DNA from 3 places in the Buttiauxella sp. JUb87 genome. Region 2 is predicted to be linked to each of the others. Evidence: riboswitches for the same ligand, from Rfam matches in the RefSeq annotation. Region 2 holds a riboswitch; each other region holds the start of a gene.
What was found. Region 2 has a riboswitch for thiamine pyrophosphate ahead of thiC (phosphomethylpyrimidine synthase ThiC). Riboswitches for the same ligand answer to the same signal wherever they lie in the genome.
Positions count from the first base shown of each region.

Region 1 (10,580 bases), on a different contig from region 2:
GAATTACTGGCGATTAACCTGTTAGAGCAACTACTGTTACGGCGCATGGAAGTGCTGAACGCATCACTCAATCCACCGCTGGATAACCGCGTCCGCGATGCTTGCCAGTACATCAGCGACCATCTGGCCGATCACCATTTTGATATTGCCAGCGTTGCGCAGCACGTCTGTTTGTCGCCGTCACGCTTGTCGCATTTGTTCCGCCAGCAACTGGGTGTCAGTGTGTTGAGCTGGCGTGAGGATCAACGCATTCTTCAGGCCAAATTGTTGCTGAGCACCACTCGTATGCCAATTGCCAGCGTAGGGCGTAATGTCGGTTTTGAAGATCAGCTCTATTTTTCGCGCGTCTTTAAGAAATGTACGGGTGCCAGCCCGAGTGAGTTTCGTGCAGGATGTGAATGATTACTATAATTGGGTCAAACAAAACTTGGCTTGACGCCTCTCATCACACTCAGGAGAATCGCCAACTCGTTACTTGACGGATGATTTATGGAAGCTTTGCTGGAACACTTTATTACTCAGTCAGTGGCATATTCGCTTTTTGCGGTGATGCTGGTGGCCTTCCTGGAATCACTGGCGCTGGTCGGACTTATCTTGCCGGGTACCGTAATGATGGCAGGCTTGGGTGCGCTAATTGGCGGCGGCCAGGTCGGTTTCTATAACGCCTGGGCTGCGGGGGTTGTCGGTTGCCTGTTGGGGGACTGGATTTCGTTCTGGCTGGGTGGGCGTTTCAAAGCGCCGTTGCATCGCTGGTCGTTTATGAAAAAGAACAAGGCGCTGCTGGATAAAACCGAACATGCGCTGCATCAGCACAGCATGTTTACCATCCTGGTTGGCCGCTTTGTTGGCCCGACGCGCCCGCTGGTACCCATGGTGGCGGGCATGTTAGACCTGCCGGTTTCTAAATTTATCGTGCCGAATATTATTGGCTGTATCTTCTGGCCGCCGATCTATTTTCTACCGGGGATTCTGGCGGGTGCGGCGATTGATATTCCTGCGGATATGCAAAGCGGCAGCTTTAAATGGCTGTTGTTGCTGGTGGCGTTGGTTATCTGGCTGGCGGCATGGTTGTGCTGGCGCTGGTGGCGAAGCGGTAAAGCGGGTCAGGATAGCTTGACCAAATATTTACCACGAGCGCGTTTGCACTGGCTGGCACCAGCCATAACGGCTCTGGCGATTGGTAGTTTTGTCGCGATTCAGATGCACCCGATGATGCCGATTTACCGTAGCATTTTATGGAAAGTGCTTACCGGGCAACATTAATTCCTAACATTTATCCCCAATAACGCAGATGCGCTGGCTTCTCCGCTCAATAAGGTCGCTGTGTCGCCATCCCAGGCGATACGGCCATCGACCACCACCAGGCTTCTTTCGGCTATCCGCGCCGCATCTTCAATACTGTGTGACACCATGATTAGCGTCAGTTGTTGCTGTCGGCATAAGTCATCAAGCAACTGGAGCATTTCCTGGCGCAGCGCCGGGTCGAGTGCCGAAAACGGTTCATCCAGCAGTAAAATAGGTTGTTCGCGCACCAGACAACGGGCGAGGGCGACACGTTGCCGCTGGCCGCCAGAAAGTTGCGACGGCAGGCGGTCGAGCAGTTCGCCGATCGCCATTTGCCCGGCAATCGTTTTCAGCCGTTCCTGTTGTGTGGCATTGAGCTTCAGGCCAGGATTCAACCCCAGGCCAATGTTTTGCCGCACCGTCAGATGCGTGAAAAGGTTGTTCTCCTGGAAGAGCATTGAAACCGGACGTTGCGCGGGAGCCGTGCGGGTATGGTCTTCGCCATGCAGCATAATCTGCCCGCTGGCGGGCGTCAGAAACCCGGCAATCAAACTGAGCAGCGTACTTTTCCCCGCGCCGCTAGGCCCCAGTACTGCAACGCGTTCTCCAGCGTGAATCTTCATCGAAAAACGCATCGGCAAATGGTGATAGAGCCAGGTTACATCAGTTAGCGTTAGCATTCCCTTCATCCTTCAAGTTGCAGGTGTGTTGGCTGCTTTCATTCATCCAGGTAACATAGTTTTCTATGTTCCCAGTCTTCATTCACTTGCCGCCTTCCTGCAACCCGAATCATTTTGGGAATAGCGTCCCGGAAGTTTTTCAATCAATGTGAATAAAGCAAAGCACAGTATCAGCAGGACAAGCGCGGTAACGGCACCATCCTGGCTGCGATATGAACCAATTTGTTGATAGAGATAAAACGGCAGCGTGCGGAAATCTTCATTGCCGAACAACGCCACCACGCCGAAATCACCAATCGACAGCACGCAGGCAAACGCCAGTGCTTGTGCCAGTGGGCGCTTGAGTGCACGCAACTCAATGTAACGCAGACGGTTTACGCCAGTAATGTTCAGCGACTGGCACAGCTTGTTGTAGCGTTCTGCGACATCCAGCATCGGGTTTTCCAGCACTTTTAGCGCGTAGGGAATTGCCATCAACGCATTGGTGAAAATCACAATGCCATCGGCGGATTGCGGCAGGCCCACGGTGTTATTGAGCAGCAGGAAAAAGCCGGTCGCCAGCACGATACCCGGCATCGCCAGAATCAACATACCGCTGAGCTCCAGCGCCTGGCCTGCAAAAGCGCGGTTGCGCAGGCGCAATTCCCGCGAGCTCCACAGCAACATCACCGTGATGACCACGCTTATTAACCCAGCGCCAACCGCAATTCTTAACGAGGTAAATAATGCCTGCCACAGTACCGGTTGCGACAACACGCTGTTAAAGCCACTATTGATGCCATCAATGATTACTGCCAGCAGCGGCGGTAATAACAGCAAGAGAGCAAGGATGATGAGTAGCCCGTCGCACAGTTTGCGGGGCAGGTTATCTTGCGGATCACGCCAGCTTTGCATTTGGCTGACGCCGGCTGAAATGGCTCTGCTCAGCCGCTGGCTCATCAGCACCAGACCCAAACAGCAAACCATCTGCACCACGGCGAGCAGAGCCGCCCGTGCGGGGTCGTAGTCGTAACTCAGCGCCTGGAAGATAGCCAGCTCGATAGTGGTCGCCTGCGGGCCGCCGCCCAGCGACAGCACGGTGGCAAAGCTTGCGAAACAGAGCATAAAAATCAGTGCCGCAGCGGGCAGAATTTGGCGGCGCAACCACGGCCACTCGACAAAACGGAAGAAATTCCAGCCTTGCATGCCCAGTTGCGCAGCAACCTGGCGTTGTTCGTTGGGGATATTTTCCAGTGCCTGTAGCAGCAGGCGTGTTGCCATCGGTAAGTTGAAAAAGACGTGGGCCAGTAGAATGCCCTTCAGGCCGTAAGGCGAGAAACTCCATTCGATGCCAAGCCTTGCGCACAACACGGCCAGCCAGCCTTCGCGCCCATACACTGTCAGAATCCCGAATACCGCTACCAACACGGGCAGAACCAGCGTCATTGCGCACAGGCGTAACAGCGCAACGCGCCCGGGGAAGTGGCGGCGATACAGGGCGCGAGCGAGGAAAATAGCCGGGAACACGGAAAGGCTTGCTGAGAGAAACGCCTGCCAGAAAGAGAAACGCAGCACGTGCCACAAATAGCTATCCTGCACCAGCGCACGGATATCGGTTTGTGGCGCGTTAAACCACAACGCCATAAAAGCCGCCAGGGCTACGGCTACCACCAGTGTGGCGGCACATAGCCCTGGAATCAGCCAGCCGGGAATTAGCGGCTGACGGCGCGTTGCCATTCGCTAATCCAGTTGGCGCGTTGTTTAGACACTTCTGCGGCGCTGTATTCCAGCGTGTTGTTCGGTTTGACCAGCCCGTTAAATCCTTCAGGCAATTTCACATCGGTCACCGGATACATCCAGTTGCCGGTGGCCACAGTGTTCTGGAAGCCCGGTGAAGTGATAAATTTCATGAATTTTTCAGCCAGTTCAGGCTGCTTGCTGGATGCCAGACGTCCGGCCACTTCCACCTGTAAATAATGCCCTTCGCTAAAATTAGCCGCAGCATAGTTATCTTTTTTCTCTTCAATAATGTGATAAGCCGGAGAGGTGGTGTAGCTCATCACTAAATCGCCTTCACCTTTCAGGAACAGGCCATAAGCCTCGGACCAGCCTTTGGTGACGGTGACCGTTTTCTTCGCAAGCTTTGCCCAGGCTTCAGGCGTTTTATCGCCATACACTTTCTGCATCCACAGCAGCAGGCCCAGGCCTGGTGTGCTGGTGCGCGGGTCCTGATAAATCACTTTCCATTGTTGGTCACTTTCGACCAGTTCTTTCAGGCTTTTCGGTGGGTTTTTCAGTTTGTTTTTATCGTAGACGAAAGCGAAATAGCCGTAATCGAAGGGAACGAAAGTGTCGTTTGTCCAGCCGCCAGGGATCTTCAACGCGCTAATGTCTGTTTTGCTCGGCGCAAATAATTTAGTCTGCGCGGCAGCTTCCAGAAGGTTGTTATCCAGTCCCAGAACCACGTCAGCTTTGCTGTTTTTACCTTCCATCCGCAGGCGGTTGAGCAGCGAAACGCCATCTTCCAGCGCCACGAATTTCAGCTGGCAATTACAGTCAGCCTCAAAGGCTTTTTTCACCGCAGGCCCTGGCCCCCAGTCGGCAGCAAAGGAGTCGTAGGTATAAACAGTCAGCAGGGGTTTGGCAAAAACGGGGGCGGCGATCAGTGCCAGCAACGGCAGGAATTTTTTGAACACTTTGCACCTCTTAGAATTAGGGGTGGCAAAGGACATTTGAGAATAGAGCCTCAAATCCCTTCGCCGGCGTTATCCGGATCAGGTTCGACGGGTATTATCTCAGCCAGACTTTCGCCTTAGCACCCCGTTGAGAACGCGTGCATTGTAATAACTTTGTGAATGATTCGAAAGCATTATACCCGTCATATTTCAAGCCGCAGGGGGGGTGGCTCCGGTGGGGCAAACCACGCCGATTTAAAGTCAAACCATCCCAGTGTGTTCATACGCACACCACGCATACTGCGTTGCCCTTCGATGCGTAGCCAGTGGTGGATTAACGGTAAAATATCATTGTTTTCAACCAGGTTCTGGCACCACTCAGGCAGAGAAAGCTCGCCGTTATGCCAGTTGCGGGTATCCGTTTCCCAGTCGATAGCAATGCACTTTTGAATCAGCGGCACTTCATAAAGATGCGAGTAAAGCGAAAACTCTAACGGCAGGGTGAAATTCGCGCTATTGAGCCAGATATCGCTGACGGCATCGCCCTGATGCCACTCTTCATAACTGACTTCTTGCACCACCAGTTTTACGCCAACACGTGCCAGCAATTCTTCCATCACTTTGCTGATTACCCGATGTTCGACGTGATCGCGATAAAACGTCAGCGTCACGGATTCCAGCCCGGCCGGTTTTTCGACGGCTGGTTGTGGATGCGTGTGGTGCCAGCGTGGCAGCAGTCCGTAAGCCGGGAACCAGTACTGCTGGTTTTGCTCGCCCGCGCTATACAGCAGATGAATCGGTGCCAGCACATGACTGAGCCAGCGGCGCACTTCTTTATTGCTGCCGGCGCTTGAGCGGTTATCAAATAAAATGTAGTAGCAGCCTTCTTCAAGGCGGCTTTCGACGGCTTTCTCGCTGTCGGGCATTCCCGATAATTGCACCGCACAGCTGACCTCTTCGCCAATGTCCGGCAGCACCCAGAAATTCACTTCGTCAATCAATGCGCGATAACCAAAGTAATCGTCATAGGCCTGAATTTTCAGCTGGTTAGTATTATTGCGCACCACCGAATAGGGACCGGTGCCGACTGGCTGGCGGGAGAAATGGCTTAAGGTTTGCCATTCGCGCGGCAGGATCATCGCGTTAACGCTACCCAGCAACCACGGCAGCCAGTTATCGGGCTGTGAGAGCTTAATATCCAGCGTCCAGGCCGTTGGAGAAGTAATTTCCGTGATATGCGAATACAGCGGCAAAGAGCTGATGCGTTGTAGGGACGTCGTCACATCCAGCATATCCAGCTCACGGCCATGGTGAAAATGAATGCCGGGGCGCAGATAAAAACGCCAGTGTAATGGGGATATTTGTTGCCAGTGGTGCGCAATATCCGCTTCCAGTTCCCCATTTTCCTCATTTATACGGATCAGTCCGCTGAAAATTTGCCGGGCAATATGCGTTTCTGAACGGCGCAAAGCGGAACCGGGCAACAGATTGAGCAGCGGGCGATAGTAGAGAACGCGCAGAATATGCCGCCCTTGCCGGAAGCTGCGCCCAAGGTGAGAAATCAGCATTTGGCGCACGGCAGCTTTATCGCCGACTATCTGCACCAGTTGGTCAATCCTGTCCTGCTCAAGAAGGTCTTCGGCGCGCTGTTGCTGGAGTGCAAGGCCGGTATACAAGAACTCAAGCTGTGAACGCTTGCCGCGTCCGACTTCCGCTTTCCAGCTCAGCCAGCCCTTTTCCTGCATCGCGCTAAGCAATGTACGCATATGGCGGCGGGAGCAATTCAGCAAATCGGCCAAATCATTCAACGTCGTTTCTTGCGGCTTACCTTCAAAGTTTTGCCACAAACGGATGAACTGTTGTTGCAGACGACCAGACGACATAAAAGAGGAACTCCCGGCAGAAACTCATCAATTTAACTTTCCTCATATTACGCCAATAATCATCAACGTTGAAAGCGAGGAGGTACAACCCCGTCATACTTCAAGTCGTTGGTGCGTTGGCTACTCGCGTTCACCCCAGTCACATAGTTATCTATGCTCCTGGGGACTCACGCGTTTGCCGCCTTCCCACAACTTGAATTATTTGGGGTTTTTATGAAACGGTCGCCAGTGGTTAAGTTTTATCAACAGTATTTTGCCGCAACCCAAAGTGTTTCTGTTGGATGGCTGGCTCGCCTGAAAGCAGAGCAACGTCTGGAGATGCTTGAGAACTTAATGCAGTGGGAGTCCGCGTTCGTAGAGCACCAAATCGCTGACAGCAAGTGTGACTGAGAATTGGTGGTTTTCACCTGGCCAGCAGATTAATACTGCTGGCTTTTTTATACCCGTCATTCTTCGAGCCGCAGTGCCGCCTTCTCGCAACTCGAATTATTTAGGGTATAGTCGAGGCCTTGCACACTTATCACCCGCTTAAGTAAAAAGGATCTTTCTGCATGATTTGGTTTCTGACCAAAGGACGACGCCTTAACCCGGTGTACGCCGCATTTATGATTGTGGCTTTCATGATGGGGATTGCGGGGGCACTCCAGGCGCCCACTCTTAGCCTGTTTTTAAGTCGCGAAGTGGAAGTGCGCCCATTCTGGGTTGGCCTGTTTTATACCGTCAATGCGATAGCCGGGATCCTCGTCAGTCTGGCGTTGGCGAAGCGTTCAGATAACCGGGGCGATCGTCGCAAACTGATTATGGTTTGTTGCGTGATGGCTGTAGCAAACTGTGTGCTTTTTGCTTTTAACCGTCATTACCTGACGTTAATCACCGTTGGCGTGATGTTCGCCTCTATTGCCAACACCGCGATGCCGCAAATATTTGCCCTTGCCCGTGAATATGCCGATAACTCAGCGCGTGAAGTGGTGATGTTCAGCTCGATAATGCGTGCGCAGCTCTCGCTTGCCTGGGTTATTGGCCCGCCGCTATCGTTTATGCTGGCATTAAACTACGGCTTCACCACTATGTTTCTTATCGCCGCGGGGATATTTGTTATCTCGCTGGCGTTGATTTTCTTCGCATTACCCTCGGTCGCAAGGATTGAGCAGCCCGCAGATGTGGCGCTTACCCAGGTCAGCGGCTGGAAAGATAAAAACGTCCGTCTGTTGTTTATTGCTTCGATGCTGATGTGGACCTGCAACACCATGTATATCATCGACATGCCGTTGTGGATCAGCAGTGATTTAGGCCTGCCCGAATCGCTGGCTGGGCTGTTGATGGGGACGGCGGCGGGGCTTGAGATCCCGGCGATGATCCTTGCGGGCTATTATGTAAAGCGTTTTGGTAAACGGCGCATGATGGTGATTGCCGTAGCCGCCGGCGTGTTGTTCTACGTCGGACTGATTATGTTCCACAGCCGTACGGCGCTGCTGTTGCTTCAGCTATTTAACGCGGTATTTATCGGCATTGTTGCCGGGATTGGCATGTTGTGGTTCCAGGATTTGATGCCGGGCAGGCCGGGGTCGGCGACCACGTTGTTCACCAATAGTATTTCGACGGGCGTGATTCTGGCGGGGGTTTTACAAGGCGCGCTGACCGAGAGTTTTGGGCATTATTCGGTATATTGGTTGATTGCCGGGTTAGCGGTGTTTGCGTTGGTTTTGACCAGCCGGGTGAAGAATATTTAAGTTTTGGTGTTGGAGTAATGTCGGATGACGCTTGCGCTTATCCGACCTACAACTGCATTACTGGCGGATAAGCGCAGCGTCATCCGCCAGTAATGCAAATCGGTTTTCGTAGGGCGGATAAGCGCAAGCGTCATCCGCCAGTAATGCAAATCGGTTTTTGTAGGGCGGATAAGCGCAAGCGTCATCCGCCAGTAATGCAAATCGGTTTTCGTAGGGCGGATAAGCGCAGCGTCATCCGCCAGTAATGCCTGATTATTCAGCCAAAAACAGCTCCAACAGCGAATTCAAAAACAGCTTCCCGTGCTCGGTAATCTGCCAATAATCCTCAGTCTCAACCAGGTAATCTTTAGCTATCGCTTCATCTAACTGCGCGCGAATCACCGACTCATCAAGCCCGGTATATAAGCTAAATTCGTTGCGTGGCGCCGCTTCGAGCAAACGAAAACGATTCATAAAGAACTCGAACGGTTTATCGGCTTGTTCCACATCGTGCTGCTTGTCGAGGTATTTACCTTCCATATAACCGCGTGGATGGCGTGTTTTCGCGGTACGAACAATGCGCCCGTCCTCGAACGTTACCTTGCCGTGTGCGCCACAGCCAATCCCCAGGTAATCGCCAAAGCGCCAGTAGTTCAGGTTGTGCTGGCACTGGTAACCCGGTTTAGCATAGGCCGAGGTTTCATATTGCTGATAACCTGCCGCAGTCAGCAGCTTATCGCCTTGCTCGAAAATATCCCACAATGCGTCGTCGTCCGGCAGTTTTGGCGGACGCGAACTAAACAAAGTGTTCGGCTCAATCGTTAACTGATACCAGGAAAGATGCGGCGGGTTGAGTGCAATTGCCTGGCGCAAATCGTCCAGCGCTTCTTCTAGCGATTGATCCGGCAGGCCGTGCATCAAATCGAGGTTAAAGCTGCGCAAACCGAGTCCGCTTGCCAGATTCGCCGCGCGTTTCGCTTCACCAGAATCATGAATACGCCCCAGACGTTTGAGCTTAGGCTCGCTGAAACTCTGCACACCAATAGAAATACGGTTCACGCCAGCACGCTGATAACTCACGAAACGGTCAGCTTCTACCGTTCCAGGGTTAGCTTCCATTGTGATTTCCGCATCGGCTGCCAGCGGCAGGCGCGCGCGCACACCGTCCAGCAGGTTTTGCATCGCCTCGCCTGAAAGCAGGCTAGGCGTACCACCACCAATAAAGATGGTCTTTATTTCACGTCCTTGTGCCATTGGCGCGTCGATATCCAGATCGCGCAACAGGTGGGCGACATACTCATCGTGCGGCACGTCGCCCTTAAGTGCATGGGAATTGAAGTCACAGTAGGGGCACTTCTGCACGCACCACGGGATGTGAATATAGAGACTCAGTGGTGGCAAATTAGCCATTTTTCATTGCTTCCAGTAACAGTTTTAGCGCTTGCCCGCGGTGGGAAATGGCGCGTTTTTCGTCACGAGTCAATTCAGCGGCAGTTTTGCCTTCACTCGGGACAAAGAAAATAGGATCGTAGCCGAAGCCACCGGTACCCGCAGCTTCACGGGTAATCTGGCCTTCCCAACTGCCGTGGCAAACCAGCGGAGTGGGGTCTTCTGCATGACGCATATAAACCAGCACACAATGGAAACGCGCTTTGCGTTGCTCGTCTGGTACATCTTTCAGTGTAGCCAGAAGCTTTTCGAGGTTCTGCTGATCGGAGGCTTCTAAGCCTGCGTAGCGGGCAGAATAGATCCCCGGCGCACCACCCAACACATCAACCGCCAGACCTGAATCGTCAGCAATGGCTGGCAAACCCGTTATCTGCGCCGCATGGCGTGCTTTCAGAATGGCGTTCTCGATAAATGTCAGGCCCGTTTCTTCGGCAGACTCCACACCCAGTTCGGTTTGCGCCACGACATCCAGACCAAAATTGCTCAGTAAATCGGCGAGTTCACGCACTTTACCGGCGTTACCGGTCGCGAGGACAACTTTTTGCATAGTGAGAAAATCCTGTGAAATTAGGTAATTATTCGAGCAATGCCGCGACTTCCGTCGGGATGTGTTGCGGGTCGATAATTTTAATTTGTTTATGGCGGCCCAGATCGCCTTTCTCAAGCAGCACCTGACTTTTGGCGACTTTGAACTGTTTAGCCAGATATTTTACCAGATGGGCGTTAGCTTTGCCGTCAATCGGTGGGGCAGTGATGGCGACTTTTAGTTCGTCGCCATGCAGCCCGACAATACTATCGCGGCTGGCTTTCGGCTGAATGTACAGCCGTAAAACCAGCCCGTCTGCGGTTTGACTCACTGCACTCACAGCAAGAACCAAAGCCCCGGGAACAGATCCATACCAAGGTAGTTCAGCGCATACA
Region 1 is NZ_SNVY01000002.1:508,911-519,490, reverse strand. Features, by position in the region: gene araC (arabinose operon transcriptional regulator AraC) at 1-402, shown strand, start outside; gene EC843_RS10610 (DedA family protein) at 490-1,263, shown strand; gene thiQ (thiamine ABC transporter ATP-binding protein ThiQ) at 1,260-1,964, opposite strand; gene thiP (thiamine/thiamine pyrophosphate ABC transporter permease ThiP) at 2,043-3,680, opposite strand; gene thiB (thiamine ABC transporter substrate binding subunit) at 3,656-4,639, opposite strand; TPP riboswitch at 4,677-4,776, opposite strand; gene sgrR (HTH-type transcriptional regulator SgrR) at 4,822-6,501, opposite strand; gene sgrT (glucose uptake inhibitor SgrT) at 6,715-6,891, shown strand; gene EC843_RS10580 (sugar efflux transporter) at 7,053-8,231, shown strand; gene hemW (radical SAM family heme chaperone HemW) at 8,484-9,620, opposite strand; gene EC843_RS10570 (XTP/dITP diphosphatase) at 9,613-10,206, opposite strand; gene yggU (DUF167 family protein YggU) at 10,235-10,525, opposite strand; gene EC843_RS10560 (YggT family protein) at 10,522-10,580, opposite strand, start outside.
Region 1: linked by a shared signal. The riboswitch ahead of thiB (thiamine ABC transporter substrate binding subunit) and the one ahead of thiC (phosphomethylpyrimidine synthase ThiC) in region 2 are both predicted to bind thiamine pyrophosphate.

Region 2 (10,580 bases):
TATCGAGTTTAACTGCCGCTTTGGCGACCCTGAAACCCAGCCTATTATGCTGCGCCTACAATCAGACCTGGTTGAGCTGTGCCTCGCCGCATGTGATGGCAAGCTGGACGTGACAACATCGAAGTGGGACGAGCGCCCATCTCTGGGTGTAGTGATGGCGGCTGGCGGCTACCCTGCCGATTACCGTCACGGTGATGTGATTCACGGTCTGCCCCTTGAAGAAGTCGCAGACGGCAAAGTATTCCACGCCGGAACCAAATTGCGTGAAGACGATATGGTGGTGACTAATGGTGGGCGCGTTCTGTGCGTGACCGCATTAGGCGATACCGTCGCACAAGCGCAGCAGCGAGCTTATGAGTTAATGAAGGATATCCACTGGGATGGCAGTTTTAGCCGCTCAGACATTGGTTATCGTGCCATTGAGCGTGAAAACGCGAAATAAGACTCGAAGTGCTCCTGAAAGACCGCCCGCGTGGCGGTTTTTTTATCTAGAATTTCGCAGGCTTCGGTTGCCAGCTACAGAAGTCCTGATTCGCCACCAGTAATAGTTGTGAACCTTCTGGTGCTTCCAGCCACGCAATGCTGACATCCATCGATGAGTGACGTTGTCGATTCGCAATATGGCTTAGCGCCGCGCTATCGAGATTGGGTTCGATTGTCTCGCCTTCACAGGTCGTCACTGTACCATTGCTGTGCCAGCGCCCTTGTCGCAAAACAACACGCCCAGTACGCAATGCTTCACTTGTGGCTTTCATCTGGCTCGCCTGATATTGATACAAGGCGATTTGGTCGTTAGAGAGCTGCTGCTTTTGACCGTCTACTTCGCGCTGCATAAAGCTCAGTTCGCCGTGATCGTCAAAACGCACTTTTACGTGCTCTGACGGCTGACTCAAAATCGTCATTTCAATCGAAATGAGTTGCTCACCCTGCCAACGGTAATCACTGGTGGTGGTTGCACCCTTCTGCCTCGGGCTAAACGCCGTAAGCATGCGGATAGTGTCATCATCACTGTTGTCTTTACGCCAAATGCGCACAACACCTTGATCGGCAATATAGCCGCTCGCGGTAAATGGCGGGAGAGGAGGTTTGCTGCTGCATGCCATTAACAGCAATGTACCTGTCAGAACGGCCAAAGGACGCCAGACAAACAAAAGGGGCGTAAACGCCCCCCTGCTAAAACTGTTCACTGACACTTGTTAACTTACTTAACAGCGTCTTTCAGTGCTTTGCCTGAAACAAATGCCGGCACGTTAGCTGCGGCGATTTTGATTTCATTACCGGTTTGCGGGTTGCGGCCAGTGCGCTCAGCACGGTGGTTTACCTTGAAGGTACCGAAACCAACCAGTTGTACAGCATCACCTTCTTTCAGAGACTCAGTAATTGCAGCCAGAGTGGATTCCAGAGCAGCTTTAGCCTGTACTTTAGACAGGTCAGCCTTGTCAGCAATTACATCAATCAGTTGAGTCTTGTTCATAAGTTATCCTTACAATGTGTTTATCGCTTGCTAAGCATCGAGTGCGACGGAAATGCCAAAAAAGCACTCTCCTGCATACACGCACCGATAGCCACTATTTTTCGCCCCACAAATGTAGACCAGACGGGGGGCTAATTGGAAGCCTTCAGGGGTGACAATTCGGACTGTAAGTCACGTTTTGCTGTCTTACTGCTGAAAAATTATACCAATATTGCTGCTACCCGCCTCGCGCAGGTCCGAGCGAAGCCCTTTGATCAACTCAATATCACGTTCTTCGCAGTCAGCCAACAGACGGAAAATCTCCCACTGAATGTCCCATTCCTCTTCAACAGCAGGGTTTTCTTTCAGTTCTTCGTCGGTCATTTCGCGACCAGCCTGGGTCATTTCTAACATAGCAACAGTGGTAATTGATGCCTTGCTGACTTCAATTGCATGTTCCAGCGTTTCCCCTGAAAGACGTGAATGAAGTAATTCACTCAGCGCAACGCAAGCATCGATTGCCGGATAGACACCGTAAATATCGTAGTCATCAGCAACTGGAATACCTTCTTCGAATTTCTCGAGTTGGCTATCAAAGTTAACTTTCGCATCTTTGACCGTCAATGTTTCCCAAATCAAATCGAGAATGCGGCGATACAGTTGAGGATCACCAAATTCGGTCTGCTGGCAGAACATGGCGTAATTCGGGTACATACGTTCGCATAAAGAAGCCATGAAAGTGACATGCTGCCAGCTTTCCAGTTTCTCAAGGCGCAGATGGATTGGGTTTTGTAACATAACGATGTCTCAAAGACGGAATATTAGCGGCAGTTTACCTTAATCACCCTTGAATTGCTTGCCACCGAGTGAAAGCCAGACGCCCCGAAGCTACGGCATCCGCCCAGCGAGTCGGCTCGGGTAAACGGTATCCTGCCAGGCAACGATTAACCCATAACAACGCGGTATCAAGGCTGACACGATGGCCTGTTGAGACAAACAGCGGGTTGCAGCGCTTTTTACTGCGCAGCACCCAGGCAAGCGCTTCACCTTTGTCGGTCAGCAACTGGCAAGCGCCAGGTTCTTCAGAGAGCGCGTCAAACTTCCCACACAAGCGTTTCTTGGCAACGCCAATCGTCGGCACATCCACCAGTAGGCCAAAATGGGCAGCAACGCCCAAACGCCGTGGGTGCGAAATGCCGTGGCCATCGACAAACAGCAGGTCAGGTTTTTGCGATAGCATTTCCCACGCGGCAAGCAGTGCGGGATATTCGCGAAACGAAAGGAATCCGGGGATATAAGGCATGGTGGTGGCGACACGCGCCACCTGATATTCAACCAGCTCGAGGGAAGGATATTTCAACAGTACGATTGCGGCTCGTGTCACATCACCGCCCTGCTCAAAACCAACGTCAGCCCCGGCGATTAACCGGGGAGGATCTTGATCAAAGCGATCCTCACGGCAGACCTGTGAAGCGAGTTCGATCTGTTGTGCGCGCAAGCTTGCAAGATCCATCCCCGATCCTTACTGGTGATACGGCTTCGACAAACGGTGCACCGCTTCGACAAATGCACCCGCGTGTTCTGGTGGAACATCCTGGTGAATACCGTGGCCCAGGTTAAAGACATGCCCTTCGCCTTTACCGAACCCAGCCAGAATAGTCGCCACTTCTTCTTCGATGCGAGCCGGTTGCGCATACAGCATGGACGGGTCCATATTACCCTGCAACGCCACTTTATGGCCCACACGACGGCGAGCGTCGGCAATGTCGGTCGTCCAGTCTAACCCCAGCGCATCGCAGCCGGTTTCAGCCATTGCTTCCAGCCACTGGCCGCCGCCTTTGGTAAACATCGTCACCGGCACACGACGACCTTCGTTTTCACGCAGCAGGCCATCAATGATCTTGTGCATGTAATACAGCGAGAACTGCTGATAATCACGCCCGGTCAACACGCCGCCCCAGGTATCGAAAATCATCACCGACTGCGCACCCGCTTTGATTTGCGCATTCAGATACAGCGTGACGCTTTGCGCCAGCTTGTCGAGCAGAAGATGCAGCGCTTGCGGGTCGGCATACATCATCTTTTTGATAACGGTAAAGGCTTTGCTGCTACCGCCTTCAACCATATAAGTCGCCAACGTCCACGGGCTGCCGGTAAAACCAATCAACGGTACTTCGCCTTTTAGCTCACGGCGAATGGTACGCACTGCATTCATCACATAACCCAGTTCATCTTCTGGATCAGGAATGGGCAGTTTTTCAACATCGGCGCGGCTGGTAATCGGTGCGCGAAAACGTGGGCCTTCACCCGCTTCAAAATAGAGACCAAGCCCCATCGCATCAGGCACGGTGAGGATGTCAGAGAAGAGGATCGCTGCATCAAGCTTGTAGCGACGCAGCGGTTGCAGAGTCACTTCGCAAGCCAACTCAGCGTTTTTGCACAGTGACATAAAATCGCCGGCCTGGGCACGCGTCGCTTTATATTCTGGCAAGTAACGACCCGCCTGCCTCATCATCCATACTGGCGTGGTATCTACAGGCTGGCGTTGCAGCGCCCGTAGGTAACGATCGTTCTTCAGTTCAGTCATGTTTAATTTCCTTTGGCTGTATGCCGCCAGTTTATCACTCATATTCCGCGCGACACAGGGCGACAGTATCTTCAATCAAACGGCGCGCCACCGTGCCTGGCGGAGGCAATAATGGCAATTGATCGTAGCGATACCAACCTGCATCAAGTAACTCTTTCGGGTCGATTTCAATCTCACCGCTGTGATATTCCGCCATGAATGCGGTCATCAGCGATTGCGGGAACGGCCACGGCTGCGACGTCACATAGCGTAAATTCTTCACGCGGATACTGCTTTCTTCCATGACTTCCCGTGTCACCGCTTGTTCAAGGGTTTCCCCGACTTCAACAAACCCAGCCAGCACGGTGTAAATCCCGTTGCGATGGCGTGTGTGCTGGGCAAGCAGGATATGGTCATCGCGGCGAATAGCCACAATGATGCACGGTGAGATTTGCGGGTAGTAGCGTTCGCGGCAATGGCTGCACAGCATCGCCCATTCGGTTTTGCTGACGTGCATCTCATGGCCGCAATAACCGCAGAATTTGTGCGATCGATAGAACTCCGCCAGTTGCACACCACGCCCGGCGAGCTGGAACAACCCCACATCCTGGTCAATGACCTGACGAACAGAGCCCATATCCGCACGGCGATTTTGCCGCACCAGCCATACCGGCTCATTTTCCCACTCACCGATGGGCATCCCCATCGCACCATCAAGCTGGAATTCTTGCGCTGCTCCGTGAGGTAGTTCACCTTTTGGTAACCACAATTTTTGCTCATGACTGACGATAAACCAGCCTTGATCTAACTTTTGAATTACACGTTCCATAACCTGGTGCACATCCCCGAGTTCGCTGGTATAAACAAATAGTCATAACTATTTTGGGTACGTTTGCGCTACATTTTACTCACGGAGTCAATCATGCTTAACCAGTTAGAAAATCTGACTGAGCGCGTTGGTGGTAGTAATGCGTTAATCGACCAATGGCTTCATGCCCGCAAACAATTATTGGTGGCTTACTACAATATGGTTGGGATAAAGCCTAACAAGGAATCCCATACTGCGCTCGATGAAAAGGCTCTGGATAATTTTTGCCACAACCTGGTGGATTATCTTTCATCCGGCCATTTCAATATTTATGAACGTATTATCAGTGAAATGGAAGGCAGTAACCCACATTTAGCCGCCACTCACCTCTACTCTCAGATTGAAGCCAATACCCAGCACATCATGGATTTCTACGATTCGCATCTCGAGAGCGCGATCGATGATGATAACTACATTGAGTTCCAGAAAGCGTTGTCCGGCATCGGTGAAGCGCTGGAATCACGTTTTTCGCTGGAAGATAAGCTCATTCTGTTAGCATCCAACCACGATTTAGATAACAGTGCTAATGAGAGCGGCGGGCTGGCACGCCCTGCTTGAGTTCTGCGTTGTTAACGAGTAGTTTACATAGCGACCCGTAGTAATACGGGTTTCTTCTTGTCGGAGTGCCGAGTGCGTCAAGCACCGGCTGAGACCGTTAATTCGGGATCCGCGGAACCTGATCAGGCTAATACCTGCGAAGGGAACAAGAGTAATTCTGCTTTTGGGTTCCCCCGTGTTCGGGCGGTCCACATTCATTACTCCTCCGTTGTTCTGACAAGCCACTTCCTGATAACCACTGGAATGAGCTATGTCTATTACTGAAAAAAAATCAAACCGCCGCGAACAGCGCGCTGCTGCCCAACATTTTATCAATACCCTGGAAGGCACCGCTTTCCCTAACTCTCAGCGTATTTACCTCACTGGTTCGCGTGATGATATTCGCGTGCCAATGCGTGAAATCCAACTAAGCCCAACCACCACGGGTGGCAGCAAAGAAAAGCCACAATTCATCCCTAACGATGCCATTCCGGTGTATGACACGTCTGGCGCCTACGGCGACCCGGCTATCAACATTGATGTGCTGCGCGGGTTGTCGCCACTACGGGAAAACTGGATTGCCGAACGTAATGATTGCGAAATCCTGACCGACCGCAGCTCTGTCTACACCAAAGAGCGCCTTGCTGATGACGGTCTGGACGAATTGCGTTTTGAAACACAACTCACGCCTCAGCGCGCTAAAGCCGGGAAAACCGTCACGCAACTGCACTATGCACGCCAGGGAATCGTGACGCCGGAAATGGAGTTCATCGCGATCCGTGAAAATATGGGCCGGGAACGCATTCGGGATGAAGTGTTACGCCACCAGCATCCAGGCCAGGGCTTTGGTGCCCGGCTGCCGGAAAATATCACGCCTGAATTTGTGCGCGAAGAAGTCGCGGCTGGCCGCGCCATTATCCCAGCCAACATTAACCATCCTGAATCCGAACCGATGATTATCGGGCGTAATTTCCTCGTTAAAGTGAACGCCAATATCGGTAACTCGGCGGTCACATCGTCCATTGAAGAAGAAGTAGAAAAACTGGTGTGGTCAACGCGTTGGGGCGCAGACACGGTAATGGACCTCTCCACTGGCCGCTATATCCACGAAACCCGCGAATGGATTTTACGTAACAGCCCAGTGCCAATCGGCACCGTGCCTATCTATCAGGCGCTGGAAAAAGTAAATGGCATCGCTGAAGACCTGACCTGGGAAATGTTCCGCGACACACTGCTGGAACAAGCCGAGCAAGGTGTGGACTACTTCACGATTCACGCTGGTGTGCTGCTGCGCTACGTGCCAATGACCGCGAAACGCCTCACTGGCATTGTCTCGCGCGGCGGCTCAATAATGGCGAAATGGTGCCTGTCGCATCATCAGGAAAACTTCCTGTATGAACACTTCCGCGAAATCTGTGAAATCTGCGCGGCTTACGACGTTTCACTCTCTTTAGGCGACGGCCTGCGCCCCGGCTCTATTCAGGATGCCAACGATGAAGCTCAATTCTCTGAACTCCACACGCTGGGCGAGTTAACCAAAATCGCCTGGGAATATGACGTACAGGTGATGATTGAAGGCCCAGGACATGTGCCGATGCAGATGATCCGCCGCAACATGACCGAAGAACTGGAGCATTGCCACGAAGCACCATTCTATACCCTCGGGCCGTTAACCACAGACATCGCACCAGGTTACGACCATTTCACTTCAGGCATTGGTGCTGCGATGATCGGCTGGTTTGGTTGCGCGATGCTGTGTTATGTCACGCCAAAAGAACATCTCGGCCTGCCAAACAAAGAAGATGTGAAACAAGGGCTGATTACTTACAAGATTGCGGCACATGCCGCAGACCTGGCAAAAGGCCACCCTGGCGCACAAATCCGCGACAACGCCATGTCAAAAGCGCGCTTCGAATTCCGTTGGGAAGACCAGTTTAATCTCGCGTTAGACCCGTTCACCGCGCGCGCTTATCACGATGAAACGTTGCCGCAGGAATCCGGCAAAGTTGCGCACTTCTGTTCGATGTGCGGGCCAAAGTTCTGCTCAATGAAAATCTCCCAGGAAGTCCGCGATTTCGCCGCCAAACAAGCCATTGAAGTTGGTATGGAAGACATGTCGCAATCTTTCCGTGCGAAAGGTGGCGAAATTTATCTGCGTCAGGAGGAAGTGTGATAAATCAATCCGCATTCCCCCCTGTCCCACGACGGCTGGGCTTGTATCCGGTAGTAGATAGCGTTGAGTGGATTGCCCGTTTGCTAGAAGCAGGCGTGCGCACTATTCAGTTGCGTATCAAAGATAAGCGTGACGATGAGGTTGAAGCCGATATTGTTGCGGCAATCAAACTCTCCCATAGCTACGAAGCGCGTCTGTTCATCAACGATTACTGGCAACTGGCAATCAAGCATCGCGCTTACGGCGTACATCTGGGCCAGGAAGATATGGACGTTGCCAATCTGGATGCCATTCGCGATGCGGGCCTGCGCCTCGGGCTTTCCACGCATGACAATATGGAAATGGATCGCGCCCTGTCGGCGCGCCCCTCTTACATTGCGCTGGGGCATGTTTTCCCTACCAACACCAAGCAGATGCCGTCGGCCCCGCAAGGGCTTTCGCAACTCGCAGCGCATATCAAAACGTTGGGCGATTACCCGACTGTCGCCATCGGTGGGATAAGTATTGAACGCGTTCCGGCGGTGCTTGCCACGGGCGTGGGCAGTGTCGCGGTGGTGAGCGCAATTACTCTGGCTCCAGACTGGCGAGCGGCAACCGCACAGCTACTGGAGCTTGTGGGAGCCGGCGATGAATGATGCCGATTTCATGCGTTACAGCCGCCAGATGCTGCTGGAAGACATCGCCGTTGAAGGGCAGCAAAAACTGCTCGCCAGCAAAGTGTTAATCGTCGGGCTTGGCGGACTAGGTTCGCCAGCCGCGCTGTATCTGGCTGCCGCGGGCGTTGGTACGCTGATTCTGGCTGACGATGACCTTGTGCATATCAGCAATCTTCAGCGCCAGATTTTGTTCACTTCAAACGATCTAGACCAACCAAAATCCCTGGTCGCCCAACGCCACCTACAGCAACTTAATCCTGATATCGAACTTCAGGTTATTAGTGAACGGCTGGCGGGAAAATTACTCAGGCAGACGGTAAAAAACGCCGATTTAGTACTAGATTGCAGCGACAACCTGGCAACGCGTCATGCTATTAACGCGGCGTGCGTTACGCATAGCAAGCCGCTGATTTCCGCCAGCGCAGTCGGTTTTGGCGGGCAACTGATGGTGCTGACACCGCCGTGGGAAAACGGCTGTTATCGCTGCGTGTGGCCGGATGAACACGAGCCGGAACGTAACTGCCGCACCGCAGGAATCATCGGCCCGGTGGTGGGTGTAATGGGAACATTGCAGGCACTGGAAGCGATAAAACTACTGAGCGGAATGCTCCCGGCCAGCGGTTCTTTGCGCCTGTTCGACGGCCGTCAACATAGCTGGCGCACCCTCGCTATGCAGAAAGCGGCGGGCTGCCCGGTATGCGGAGGGCAAGATGCACATTCAGTTTAACGACGAGCCGATACAATGCGTGGAAAACCTGACATTGGCAAAGCTGCTGGAACAATTGCGTTTCTTGCAGCCAGGCGTCGCGCTGGCGATCAACCAGACCATCATTCCGCGTGAGCAATGGGAAACTTATTTGTTGAATGATGGCGACCAGATCCTGCTTTTTCAGGCTATAGCCGGGGGCTAACATGCTAAAGATTGCTGATAAAACCTTCTCATCACGCTTGTTTACTGGCACGGGGAAATTCTCCTCACCACAGATGATGGTTGAAGCGATTCGCGCTTCTGGCTCACAGTTAGTCACGATGGCGATGAAACGTGTCGATTTGCGTAACCATAACGATGCGATCCTCGCGCCATTACTCGAATCTGGCGTGCAATTGCTGCCTAACACTTCCGGTGCAAAAACAGCTGAAGAAGCGATTTTTGCTGCCCAATTGGCACGTGAAGCGCTCGGCACAAACTGGCTAAAACTGGAAATCCATCCGGATGCTCGCTATTTGTTACCCGACCCGATCGAAACGCTGAAAGCGGCTGAGAAGCTCGTCAAACTGGGGTTTGTGGTACTGCCTTATTGCGGTGCCGATCCAGTTTTGTGCAAACGGCTTGAAGAGGCAGGATGCGCGGCGGTAATGCCGTTAGGCGCTCCCATTGGGTCAAATCAGGGCTTACAAACCCGGGCGCTGTTGGAGATTATCATCGAGCAAGCCCGGGTGCCGGTGATAGTTGATGCGGGAATTGGTGCGCCAAGCCACGCCGCGGAAGCGTTAGAAATGGGGGCTTGCGCAGTGCTGGTTAACACCGCCATTGCTGTGGCACGCGACCCAGTTCAGATGGCACACGCTTTTCGTTTGGCCGTGGAAGCTGGTGCAATCGCGGCGCAGTCTGGACTGGGCTCTCGCCACCAGCATGCGCAGGCTTCCAGCCCACTAACGCAATTTCTGCAATTCGGCCAGGAGGATGCGTGATGGCCCGAACTTTCACTGACCGCTGGCGTGAACTGGACTGGGACGACATCCGGCTTAGCATCAACAGCAAAACAGCTGCCGATGTAGAACGGGCATTGAGCAGCAGCAAAATTACTCGCGACGATCTCATGGCACTGCTTTCGCCCGCAGCCAGCCAATATCTGGAACCGCTCGCACAGCAGGCACAGCATTTAACTCGCCAGCGGTTTGGTAACACGGTGAGTTTTTACGTGCCGCTTTATCTCTCGAACCTGTGCGCTAACGACTGCACGTACTGCGGTTTTTCGATGAGCAACAAACTCAAACGTAAAACACTGGACGAGCACGAGATTGAACGGGAATGCGCGGCGATTCGCAAATTAGGCTTTGAGCATTTGCTGTTGGTGACCGGTGAACACCAGAGCAAAGTGGGAATGGATTATTTCCGCCAGCACCTGCCCACGATTCGTCGCCAGTTCAGCTCGCTGCAAATGGAGGTTCAGCCGCTGGATGAACATGAGTATGGCGAACTGAAAACCCTCGGCCTGGATGGCGTCATGGTTTATCAGGAAACCTATCATCAGGCAGTCTATGCGCAACATCATTTGCGCGGTAACAAACAGGACTTCTTTTGGCGGCTGGAAACACCGGACAGG
Region 2 is NZ_SNVY01000017.1:2,821-13,400, forward strand. Features, by position in the region: gene purD (phosphoribosylamine--glycine ligase) at 1-442, shown strand, start outside; gene EC843_RS24075 (DUF1481 domain-containing protein) at 489-1,187, opposite strand; gene hupA (nucleoid-associated protein HU-alpha) at 1,202-1,474, opposite strand; gene EC843_RS24085 (YjaG family protein) at 1,661-2,251, opposite strand; gene nfi (deoxyribonuclease V) at 2,295-2,966, opposite strand; gene hemE (uroporphyrinogen decarboxylase) at 2,976-4,040, opposite strand; gene nudC (NAD(+) diphosphatase) at 4,075-4,848, opposite strand; gene EC843_RS24105 (Rsd/AlgQ family anti-sigma factor) at 4,942-5,445, shown strand; TPP riboswitch at 5,497-5,607, shown strand; gene thiC (phosphomethylpyrimidine synthase ThiC) at 5,696-7,597, shown strand; gene thiE (thiamine phosphate synthase) at 7,597-8,232, shown strand; gene EC843_RS24120 (HesA/MoeB/ThiF family protein) at 8,225-8,980, shown strand; gene thiS (sulfur carrier protein ThiS) at 8,964-9,164, shown strand; gene thiG (thiazole synthase) at 9,166-9,945, shown strand; gene thiH (2-iminoacetate synthase ThiH) at 9,945-10,580, shown strand, end outside.

Region 3 (10,580 bases), on a different contig from region 2:
ATAAAATCTCTGCCAAGGAACTTCTTTTTTGCTTAACTCCACAGACTCAGCCTGTTCTTACTCGTCATTGCCACAGATAAGATACACTCTGAACTCAACCACATTTCCAGAGGTGTACCATGGAGCAGTTTCCAGTCACGCTTATTATCCTGAACGGCAAAGGTGCGGAAAACGACATCTTGCGTAGCGCCGTGAAGGTCATGCGCGAAGAAGGATATACGTTACATATTCGCGTCACCTGGGAAAAAGGGGATGCGATTCGTTATGTGGAAGAAGCATCGCGCATAGGCGCAGATACCGTGGTTGCGGGCGGTGGCGATGGCACTATCAACGAAGTGGCGACGGCGCTGGCACAACTTGCTCCGGAACATCGTCCGGTGCTAGGCATTCTCCCGCTAGGCACCGCCAATGATTTTGCCACCAGCGTCGGCATTCCTCAGGAACTCGACAAAGCTTTGCAGTTGGCGATTGTCGGTAAAGGTGTCGATATCGACCTGGTGCAGGTTAACGAGTCTTACTTCTTTATCAACATGGCGACCGGTGGTTTTGGCACGCGTATCACCACTGAAACACCAGAAAAACTAAAAGCCGCCCTGGGTGGTATCGCCTATTTTGTTCATGGTTTGATTCGCCTGGACACGCTCAAACCTGACCGCTGCGAAATTCGTGGGGAAGGTTTTGAATGGCAAGGTGATGCGCTGGTGATCGGTATCGGCAATGGCCGCCAGGCAGGTGGTGGGCAGGAACTTTGCCCCCAGGCATTGATTAATGATGGTTTGTTAGAGTTGCGGATTTTCACTGGCGAAGAGTTGCTGCCAGCAATTTTTAAAACTCTGACGCAATCAGACGACAACCCCAATATTATTGACGGGCGTTCATCCTGGTTTGAGATAACCGCCCCGCACGATATTACCTTTAACCTTGATGGCGAGCCGCTGACCAGCCAGAAATTCCGCATTGATATCCATCCCAATGCGCTCAGTTGCCGCTTGCCGCCAAACTGCCCGCTGCTGGGTTAATTCCCGGATGAGTGCCCTCACCCTAATCCTCTCCCACAGGCGCTGGAGCTAGCCTTCAGGGAGAGGGGCAATAAATCAGGCGATAGTCACTTTGCTATCCAGATAAACATCCTGAACCGCATTAATTAACTTAACGCCCTCAGACATAGATTTCTTAAAGGCTTTGCGCCCCAGAATCAGCCCCATACCGCCTGCGCGTTTGTTAATTACCGCAGTGCGCACCGCGTCAGTCAGGTCAGTTTCACCACCAGCAGCACCGCCGGAGTTTATCAGCCCGGCCCGGCCCATATAACAGTTCGCCAGTTGATAACGCACCAGATCGATCGGGTTATCGCTAGTCAGTTTGGTGTAAACACGGTCGTCGGTATAACCAAAGTTCACCGCCTTGTAGCCGCCGTTATTTTCCGCCATCTTCTGTTTCACAATATCCGCGCCAATTGTGGCCGCCAGATGGTTCGCCTGCCCGGTGAGATCAGCACTAACGTGGTAATCCACGCCATCTTTTTTGAAATCTGGGTTACGCAGATACGCCCACAGCACAGTAACCAGCCCCAGTTCATGCGCACGTTCAAACGCCACCGAGATCTCTTCAATCTGGCGGCGTGATTCCGGCGAACCAAAGTAAATGGTCGCGCCGACCGCCACCGCGCCCATATTGAACGCCTGCTCAACACTGGCGTACAACGTCTGGTCAAAGGTATTTGGGTAACTCAGCGTTTCGTTGTGGTTCAGCTTGACGAGGAAAGGAATGCGGTGCGCGTAGCGGCGCGACACAGAGGCCAGCACGCCATAGGTTGAGGCAACACAATTACAGCCCGCTTCAATCGCCAGCTCAACAATGTTTTTGGGATCAAAATAGAGTGGATTGGCCGCAAACGATGCCCCAGCAGAGTGTTCCACACCCTGATCGACAGGTAAAATAGACAGGTAACCGGTGCCTGCCAGCCGCCCGGTGTTATACAGCGTCTGCATATTACGGAGCACCGCAGGCGGGCGGTTGTTATCCACCATCACGCGGTCTACATAATCCGAGCCAGGCAGAGACAACTGGTCTGCCGGAATAGTCATACAACGATGCTGTAACAAGCCGTCGGCATCTTTGCCAAGCAACTGCGCAATATCAGTCATAATACGCTCCCGTTATTTCAGCGAGCGCCCTGCCCGCTGTTGATGAATAGTCCTGCTAAAAAACAAGCAGACCTAATCCTGGTCGTGAGTGGCGTTCTTCGCCACTCCGGGAGCACTTTTGGTTGGTTTTGGGTTGTATAGTCTGGTAAACACGGATGCGTTTTTTTGCCACACCGATCATATAATCAACACAAAGGTATTTAAAAGGTATTATTGATTGGTATGGTTATGGTGTACCCAACACAATCATGAAGGTTCAACGTATGAAACGTACAACAATTAGCCTTTCATTCATGATGTTTATTGAATGGTTTATCTGGGGCGCCTGGTTCGTCCCGCTTTGGCTGTTCCTCAACAAAAGTGGCTTTAGCCCAACTGAAATCGGCTGGTCTTACGCCTGTACCGCTATCGCCGCTATTCTGTCGCCGATTCTGGTCGGCTCGCTGACCGACCGTTTCTTTGCCGCGCAAAAGGTGCTGGCACTGTTGATGTTTGTCGGTGCGGTGCTGATGTATCTGGCGGCGCAACAAACCGAGTTTGTCTATTTCTTCCCGCTGCTGCTGGCCTATTCCCTGACCTACATGCCAACCATCGCGCTGACTAACAGCATCGCATTTTCCAATGTCGACGATGTGGAGCGGGACTTCCCGCGCATTCGTGTAATGGGCACTATCGGCTGGATTGCCTCGGGTTTAGTGTGCGGTTTCTTGCCGCAAATGCTCGGTTTTAGCGATATCTCGCCCACCAACGTTCCGTTACTGATAACCGCCGGTAGCTCATTGCTGCTGGGTATTTTTGCGCTGGCCTTGCCCAACACACCACCAAAAAGCACCGGCAAAATGAGCCTGAAAGTGATGCTCGGTCTTGATGCGATTGTGTTGCTCAAAGACAAAAACTTCCTGGTCTTTTTCTTCTGCTCATTCCTGTTTGCTATGCCGCTGGCGTTCTATTACATCTTCGCCAACGGGTATCTGACCGAAGTCGGTATGCATAACGCCACTGGATGGATGACGCTGGGCCAGTTCTCCGAAATCTTCTTTATGCTGGCGCTGCCATTCTTTATTAAGCGCTTTGGCATTAAAAAGGTATTACTGCTTGGTCTTATCACCGCCGCCATCCGCTACGGCTTCTTCGTTTACGGTGGCGCCGACCACATCTTTACCTACGGCCTGCTGTTCCTTGGCATTCTGTTGCACGGCGTGAGTTACGACTTTTATTACGTCACCGCCTACATTTACGTTGATAAAAAAGCGCCCGTCCATATGCGCACCGCAGCACAAGGGCTGATTACGCTGTGTTGTCAGGGGTTCGGTAGCCTGCTCGGCTATCGCATCGGTGCAGCAATGATGGAAAAAATGTTCGCCTACCCAACGCCTGTAAACGGCCAGACCTTCAACTGGGCCGGAATGTGGGGCTTTGGCGCCATCATGATCACAGTCATTACCGTGCTGTTTATGGTGTTTTTCCGCGAGTCGGACAAAGAGATCACCACTATTGCCGTTGCTGGCAACCAAACTGAAAAAGATTTAAAGGAAGCATAATGATGGAAAATCGAATTCTTGGAGCCTTTTATGGCCAGGCGTTAGGTGATGCAATGGGAATGCCGTCGGAGTTGTGGCCACGCTCGCGGGTGAAAGCGCACTTTGGCTGGATTGACCGCTTCCTGCCCGGCCCTGCGGAAAATAACGCCGCCTGTTATTTTAACCGGGCAGAGTTTACTGACGACACCTCGATGGCGCTGGCGCTGGCGGACGCGATTATCGAACATGATGGCGTGATTAATGCCGATACCATTGGCCGCCACATTTTAAGCTGGGCTGAAGGCTTTGATGCGTTCAATAAAAACGTCCTCGGCCCGACATCAAAGATTGCATTGAATGCGATTAAACAAGGCACGCCGGTTAGCGCGCTGGAAAACAATGGCGTAACCAACGGGGCGGCGATGCGCGCTTCACCGTTGGGCTGCCTGCTGCCTACCGGCAATCTTGATGCTTTTATTGATGAAGTGGCGCTCGCCTCAAGCCCGACGCACAAATCCGACCTCGCCCTTGCCGGTGCGGTGGTCATTGCCTGGGCAATTTCGAAAGCCATTGAAGGAACAAGCTGGGAAACCATCTGCGATGAACTGCCGTCGATTGCTCGCCACGCGCAGGAAAAGCGAGTCACCACGTTTAATGCCTCCCTTGGGGCGCGTATTGAACTGGCGTTAAATGTTGCCAGAACCGCGCGCGGCACCGAGTCTGGCATGGAACAGATTTATCAACTGGTCGGTACCGGCACCAGCACTATTGAGTCTGTCGCGGCAGCCATTGCGATGGTGGAACTGGCGCAAACCAATCCTAACCGCTGCGCGATTTTATGCGCCAACCTCGGCGGCGATACCGATACCATTGGGGCGATGGCGACGGCGATTTGTGGTGCGCTTCATGGCGTAGAAAGCATTGATAGCGAACTTAAACGCGAGCTTGATGATGTCAACCAGCTCGATTTTACGCGCTACAGCCGCCTGTTTATGGGCTATCGCCAGCAAAGGGAGGCGCGCAATGAAAGCCGCTGAATTACGTTCCCGCTTACCAGGGCTGGCAGCAAAACGCCCGGTTTGCGTACTCGGTTCGGCGGTGATTGATGTCATTGCCGACGCTTACTCTCTGCCGTGGCGCGGTTGCGATATCGAGCTGCAACAACAAAGCGTGAATATCGGCGGCTGTGCGCTGAATATCGCACTAACACTGTCACGCCTCGGCATCGCTTCGAAAAATGCGCTGCCCATTGGCCAGGGAACCTGGGCGGATATCATCCGCAGCAGTCTTGAAAAACAAGGCATCGAAAGCGAAATCCACACCAACAGCGGCGATAACGGCTGGTGCCTGGCGCTGGTCGAGCCGGATGGCGAAAGAACGTTTATGTCGTTTCGTGGTGTCGAACATCAGTGGAATCAACCGTGGCTGGATAAGTTACAGCTCGCTCCTGGCACTTTGCTGTCGCTTTCGGGTTATCAACTGGCCGGGCCATGTGCGGAACTGTTGGTGAGCTGGCTTGAATCGCTGAACGGCGTCACGGCATTTATCGATTTTGGCCCACGCATTGCTGATATTCCCGCCCCGCTGCTGACGCGGATTATGGCCTGCAAACCGATTGTTTCGCTTAACCGCCAGGAGGCCGCGATTGCAGCCGAATGGCTGGAGGTGGCTGGCGACAATATAGAAGGGATTTGCCGTGCCTGGCTTGAACGTTATGACGCGCCGCTCATCGTGCGGCTCGATAAACAAGGCGCGTGGTTTGGCTCCCACGACGCCATCGCGCTGGTGGCTCCTTTCCCGGCACAAGTGGTTGATACCATTGGTGCGGGCGATAGCCATGCGGGCGGCACGTTAGCGGGGCTGGCTGCAGGATGGAGTCTGGCAGAAGCAGTTTGTCTGGGAAATGCAGTTGCGTCTTATGTTGTCAGCCATCGGGGCGGCGACTGTGCGCCGTTTCTGGAACAACTATACCGATACCCAAAATAATTCGAGCGGCATCGCGGCGGCAAGAGAGCGAGTCCCGATGAGCTTAGTAAACTAAGTGATTCGGGTGAGAGAACGCAGCCAACAAAGATGCAGCTTGAAGTATGACGGGTCTACTCCTCGCAAACAAAAACGTATAGATCGCTGCGGCAGTAGCTGATGCTGTACTCGATGGGCCGGTTTTGCGGGTCAAAAGCAACCTGTTTGATAACCAGAACCGGCACTGGCGTTTCCAGTTTGATGTGCGACTGGAATTCGCTGTCCGGCATTCTGGCGCTGACGCGGCTACGGGTGCGCTGAGGAATAATGTTCTGGCTGCGAAAGTAGTCATACAATGAAACACCGATTTCATCAGGGTCGGCGATCAACTCCGCAGGAACGTACGATTCTTCCACTGATACCGCATCTTCATCAACGTAACGAATACGTTTGAGCAAGAACACGTCGCTATCTGCCGCCACGGCTAATTGTTCTGCCACTTCCGGCGAGCATTTCACCACCCGTTTATTGACCCACAGCGTGTTCGGCTTTTTACCGCGCAAAACCACCTGTTGAGAAAACCCGCGCGCCTCTTTGAGCGAATACTCAAAAGTGGAGTTAATTTGCGTACCGTAACCTCTGGATCGCGTCACCACGCCGTCGTCTTCCAGCGTCTGCATCGCTTTGCGCACCGTAATGCGCGAAACGCCAGTCAACTGGCTGAGATCGCGTTCGCCCGGCAAAATATTGCCCTGCGGCAAAATACCGCTGCGTACTGCCGCCTTCACCGTTTCGGCGAATTTCAAATACAGCGGCGTGTTATCAGCCTGCGAAAACCGCTGGATAAGTTGCTCAATGAGCTGAGTGTGAACCTGTTCCATGTCGCGCAAATGTCCGGAAGATAAGGTGAAACCAGTATAACTCAATGGTCTTATAGTGGTATTACCTCAATCACCACCATTGGTGAAAATGATGCACCGGTCCAATTCCGTTACCCACTTCCAGCGAATCTGCTTGCTCTAAAGCCTGAGACAACCACGTTTTCGCCGCCAGAATTGTTTGCGGCCAGTCGTGATAGCGTGGATAAAGTGCGGCGAGTGCCGCAGAAAGCGTACAGCCAGTGCCATGAGTATGGCGCGTTTGTACGCGCGGCGCGGTAAAGCGCTGTGCGCCATCGCGGGTAAATAGCCAATCCGGGCTTTCAGCATCGTCAAGATGTCCGCCTTTCATCAATACCGCTTTACAGCCCATAGCTAACAAAGCGTCGCCCTGTAGCTTCATTTCGTGTTCATTGCGTGCGTGTGGGGCATCCAGCAAGGCGGCGGCTTCCGGCAGGTTCGGCGTAATCAGCGCCACTTGCGGCAGAAGCCGACGGCGTAAACTGTCAACCGCCGAGGGCGCAAGCAAAGGATCGCCACTTTTCGCCAGCATCACCGTATCGAGCACGACATTTTGTGCGTGGTAAAACGCCAGCCGTTCAGCCACCGCTTCCACAATATCGGTTTCCGCTAACATGCCGATTTTAATGGTATCAATGCGCACATCACTGAGCACGGAGTCCAGTTGCGCGGCAACAAAGGCCGGTTCAATACGATAAACCGACTGCACGCCACGCGTGTTCTGCGCCACTAACGCGGTAATCACACTGGTGCCATATGCCCCCAACGCCGAGAAAGTTTTCAGGTCGGCCTGAATACCCGCGCCACCGCTCGGGTCGGTTCCGGCAATAGTCAGCGCATTGATACGTGTTAACCCTTTCATGCCAACGCCTCCCCATTCAGCCCGTAAAGTGCGTCGATAAATGCCGGAATAAAACTCCCGGGACCACGGCTGGCTGATATAGCCTGCTGGCCTGCAAACTTCATAAACTGGCAAGCCGCAGCGACGTTATCCAGCCGCGAGCCCGGCAAAGAGCAACAGGCGGCAACTACCGCTGAAAGCGCACAACCGGTGCCGACCACACGCGTCATCAAAATGCCGCCGCCCGCCACGCTCCAGCTGTTTTCACCATCGGTAATGTAATCACGCTCACCCGTCACCGCGACAATCGCGCCAGTCAGTCGAGCAAGCGCCTGCGCCGCAGGTAGTGCGGAAAATGCATCATCGGTGCTATCCACGCCTCTTCCACCAGAATGCTCCCCCGCCAGTGCGAGGATTTCAGATGCATTCCCGCGAATGGCCGCAGGTTTTAGCGCGAGCGCCTGATGGGCGAATTGAGTACGGAACGTCAGGCCGCCAACGGCAACCGGATCCAGCACCCAGGGTGTGGCGGATTCATTTGCAGCATGAATGGCTGCAAGCATGGCATCACGGCGATCGGCTGTCAGCGTGCCAATATTGACCAGCAGCGCATGGGCAACCGGGCTAAATTGAGCGGCTTCTTGTGCTTCAATCACCATGGCGGGAGCCGCACCAATAGCCAGCAAAACGTTGGCGGTAAAACTCTGCACGACGTCGTTAGTCATGCAGTGAACAAGCGGGGAAATGTTGCGAAGTTGCTGTAAAGACAAAACGGCGCGGTGGCCGGGTAGCAGGTCAGGCTGCATCATAAAGCTCCTGTCCGGCGTGAAGAAGGGATGCCGGACAGGCATCTGACTTCCCTACGCTGGCATTATCCAGATCAGGTGGTACGGGTATTTCTCAGCCTTCACAAAGAAGGGCACCCCGAGTCATTGATTAATCGTATATGTGATTAATCGCCCATCAGGATAAAGCGAGTGGCCAGCGCTGTAAACCAGGGATATCACTGTGGGCTAAATGGGTTGATTCATTTTTTTAATTCTCGCCATTTCTTCACTTGGCTACCAACCACCAGGAAATCCCCTGGCAATGTCTCATCCCGAGCGAGTTGTCAATTAAGTTTCAGGTTATTTAATTTCAGTATTTATTTCATTACGATCGTTATCCGTTCTATTACTCACCGAGAAACCCCATGCTTACAATTGCGATACGGGAAAATAATAGTCATTTTGCTCATGGTCTAAAAATTATCATTGAAAAAATTTACCGCCAGCGAAATGAAGATTTTTATTTTTTACCCGGCGAAGAACATAGTACTGCCGATATTGTTTTTATGTCACTGGCTGATAATTGGTTTACTGCTGACTGTTTTGAAATTCCCAATGCGACAAAATCCCAACGAGTTATTCTTATTTGCCGACATAAAGAACACCAAAGCCTCATGTTCCGCCCATGCCTGTATATGCTTCCGGTTATCTTTCGCGAAGATGAGGTTGATGAAGTCACCCGTAAAATAGCCCACTGGACGGAGACTGGCTGGCGCAGAAACAACACCACGGCGGTGTCTGCCAGGATTTGCTACTACTGCACCACATGCAATTTCACCAGTGCTGAACGGCAGTTACTTATCTACATCGCCCGGGGACATTCGCTACAGGATGCGGCCCATCTAATGCAGATAGAGGAAGATACTGCAAGAATATATCGTAAAGTGATAATGAAAAAACTGAAAATCCGGGACCAGTATGAGTTGATGAACTTTATAAAAATCCATCTTCTTTCTTTAATTCATTAGCCAATATTTTTGCGCCGCAACGACTAGTTAGCGTTCCTTATCATTTAACACCCACAAATGTTATTATCTCTTTAAGAAACTACTTACATGCTCTTAAGGCATGCCTAATATATTATATTTTTATTTTCTGACAGAATACATTGTAACGATATAATCAGAAGTCTAAATCATTTAGCTTCTGATTAATTTTAGCGATGCAATCTCAGTATTAACTCATACTGTCAGCGAAAAATATGGAAATGACATCTGCTTCAACAGTGACGCTGGTCCAAATCAGAGCGAACACGCCCTCAGTTCGCGCAGTGGATGGCTAAGCATTTGTACATAGCCGCACGCAAACGCAGATATCGTCGTATCAGAAATGGCAGCATGGCCAATCTCTATAGCAGTACAACACTGATTGTCTTTGACCGCCTGGAATACCTGCAACAAAAAAATCACGCAGAACCCCTTGCGCAACCACTTGATCTTATCCTGGTGACAACCGATTCCTGGCTTGCCCTGGCGCTGACGCAACACTTTTTCAAGTCTCAACATACGCAGGTCTGCGCTTCTCTAAAGGAAGTTGAGGCGTGGCTTGAACAAATTCCCCTGCCACGCATTTTCCTCGATCTTGATGGTGTTAATGAAGCGCCCCTTGATATGTTGAATACGATACGGCAATGGCAAAAAACCTGGCCGCAACTCAACATAACGCAATTAACAGCCTGCCGCTGCGTAAGCGCCGTGAAGCTGATTAATGCTGCGTCACGCTTTCCTGTCGTGGAACGCTGGCAGGAAATCACCAATCTGGTCAACCGATTGACACAGCAACAAAGCCTGCAGGAGCTATCTTCCTCATCGGATTTATCCTCTTCGACACTGTTCTCTAATCGGGAGTGGAATATTCTGTTGGGGGTGGCGCAAGGAGAATCGCTGAAAGCAATTGCCGTTAAATTAAACAAGCCCTATCACTACGTCGTTTATACCCTTGGACGTATTGCCGCTCGCCTTGATCTTGAGAACAATAAATCTCTGATACATCTGCTGAATAAAATGTCTCCCGCCATTGAGTTGAAACAAACAGAAGTGCTAACGAAAGCACTTTCGAGCGAAACATAGGAAATTGCCTATTTTTAATGTATTAATTTTGTTAAATAAGATCAAACAACTAACAATTATAACTATTCCTGGACACTCTTTTTTCCGCCCGCCAAGCGACTACAGAACGATGTCCCATCTGACAACCTCATGCCAGATATAACAAATAATACACATTTGAGATATCGCACTATTCTTCACATTAAAAACAAACTTTTTATCCAAATATTTTAACTAACATGGTTGTATTATCCAAATAACAAATACTCAACCTGAATAATTAGAATTTGATCGCACCATTACTGGCTATAGATAACAGCAGCCTTTCTCTGAATT
Region 3 is NZ_SNVY01000001.1:1,270,592-1,281,171, forward strand. Features, by position in the region: gene yegS (lipid kinase YegS) at 120-1,019, shown strand; gene fbaB (class I fructose-bisphosphate aldolase) at 1,095-2,147, opposite strand; gene EC843_RS06025 (nucleoside permease) at 2,411-3,688, shown strand; gene EC843_RS06030 (ADP-ribosylglycohydrolase family protein) at 3,688-4,704, shown strand; gene EC843_RS06035 (PfkB family carbohydrate kinase) at 4,691-5,653, shown strand; gene EC843_RS06040 (GntR family transcriptional regulator) at 5,764-6,510, opposite strand; gene thiD (bifunctional hydroxymethylpyrimidine kinase/phosphomethylpyrimidine kinase) at 6,581-7,390, opposite strand; gene thiM (hydroxyethylthiazole kinase) at 7,387-8,175, opposite strand; TPP riboswitch at 8,210-8,306, opposite strand; gene EC843_RS06055 (LuxR C-terminal-related transcriptional regulator) at 8,562-9,164, shown strand; gene EC843_RS06060 (LuxR C-terminal-related transcriptional regulator) at 9,534-10,265, shown strand.
Region 3: linked by a shared signal. The riboswitch ahead of thiM (hydroxyethylthiazole kinase) and the one ahead of thiC (phosphomethylpyrimidine synthase ThiC) in region 2 are both predicted to bind thiamine pyrophosphate.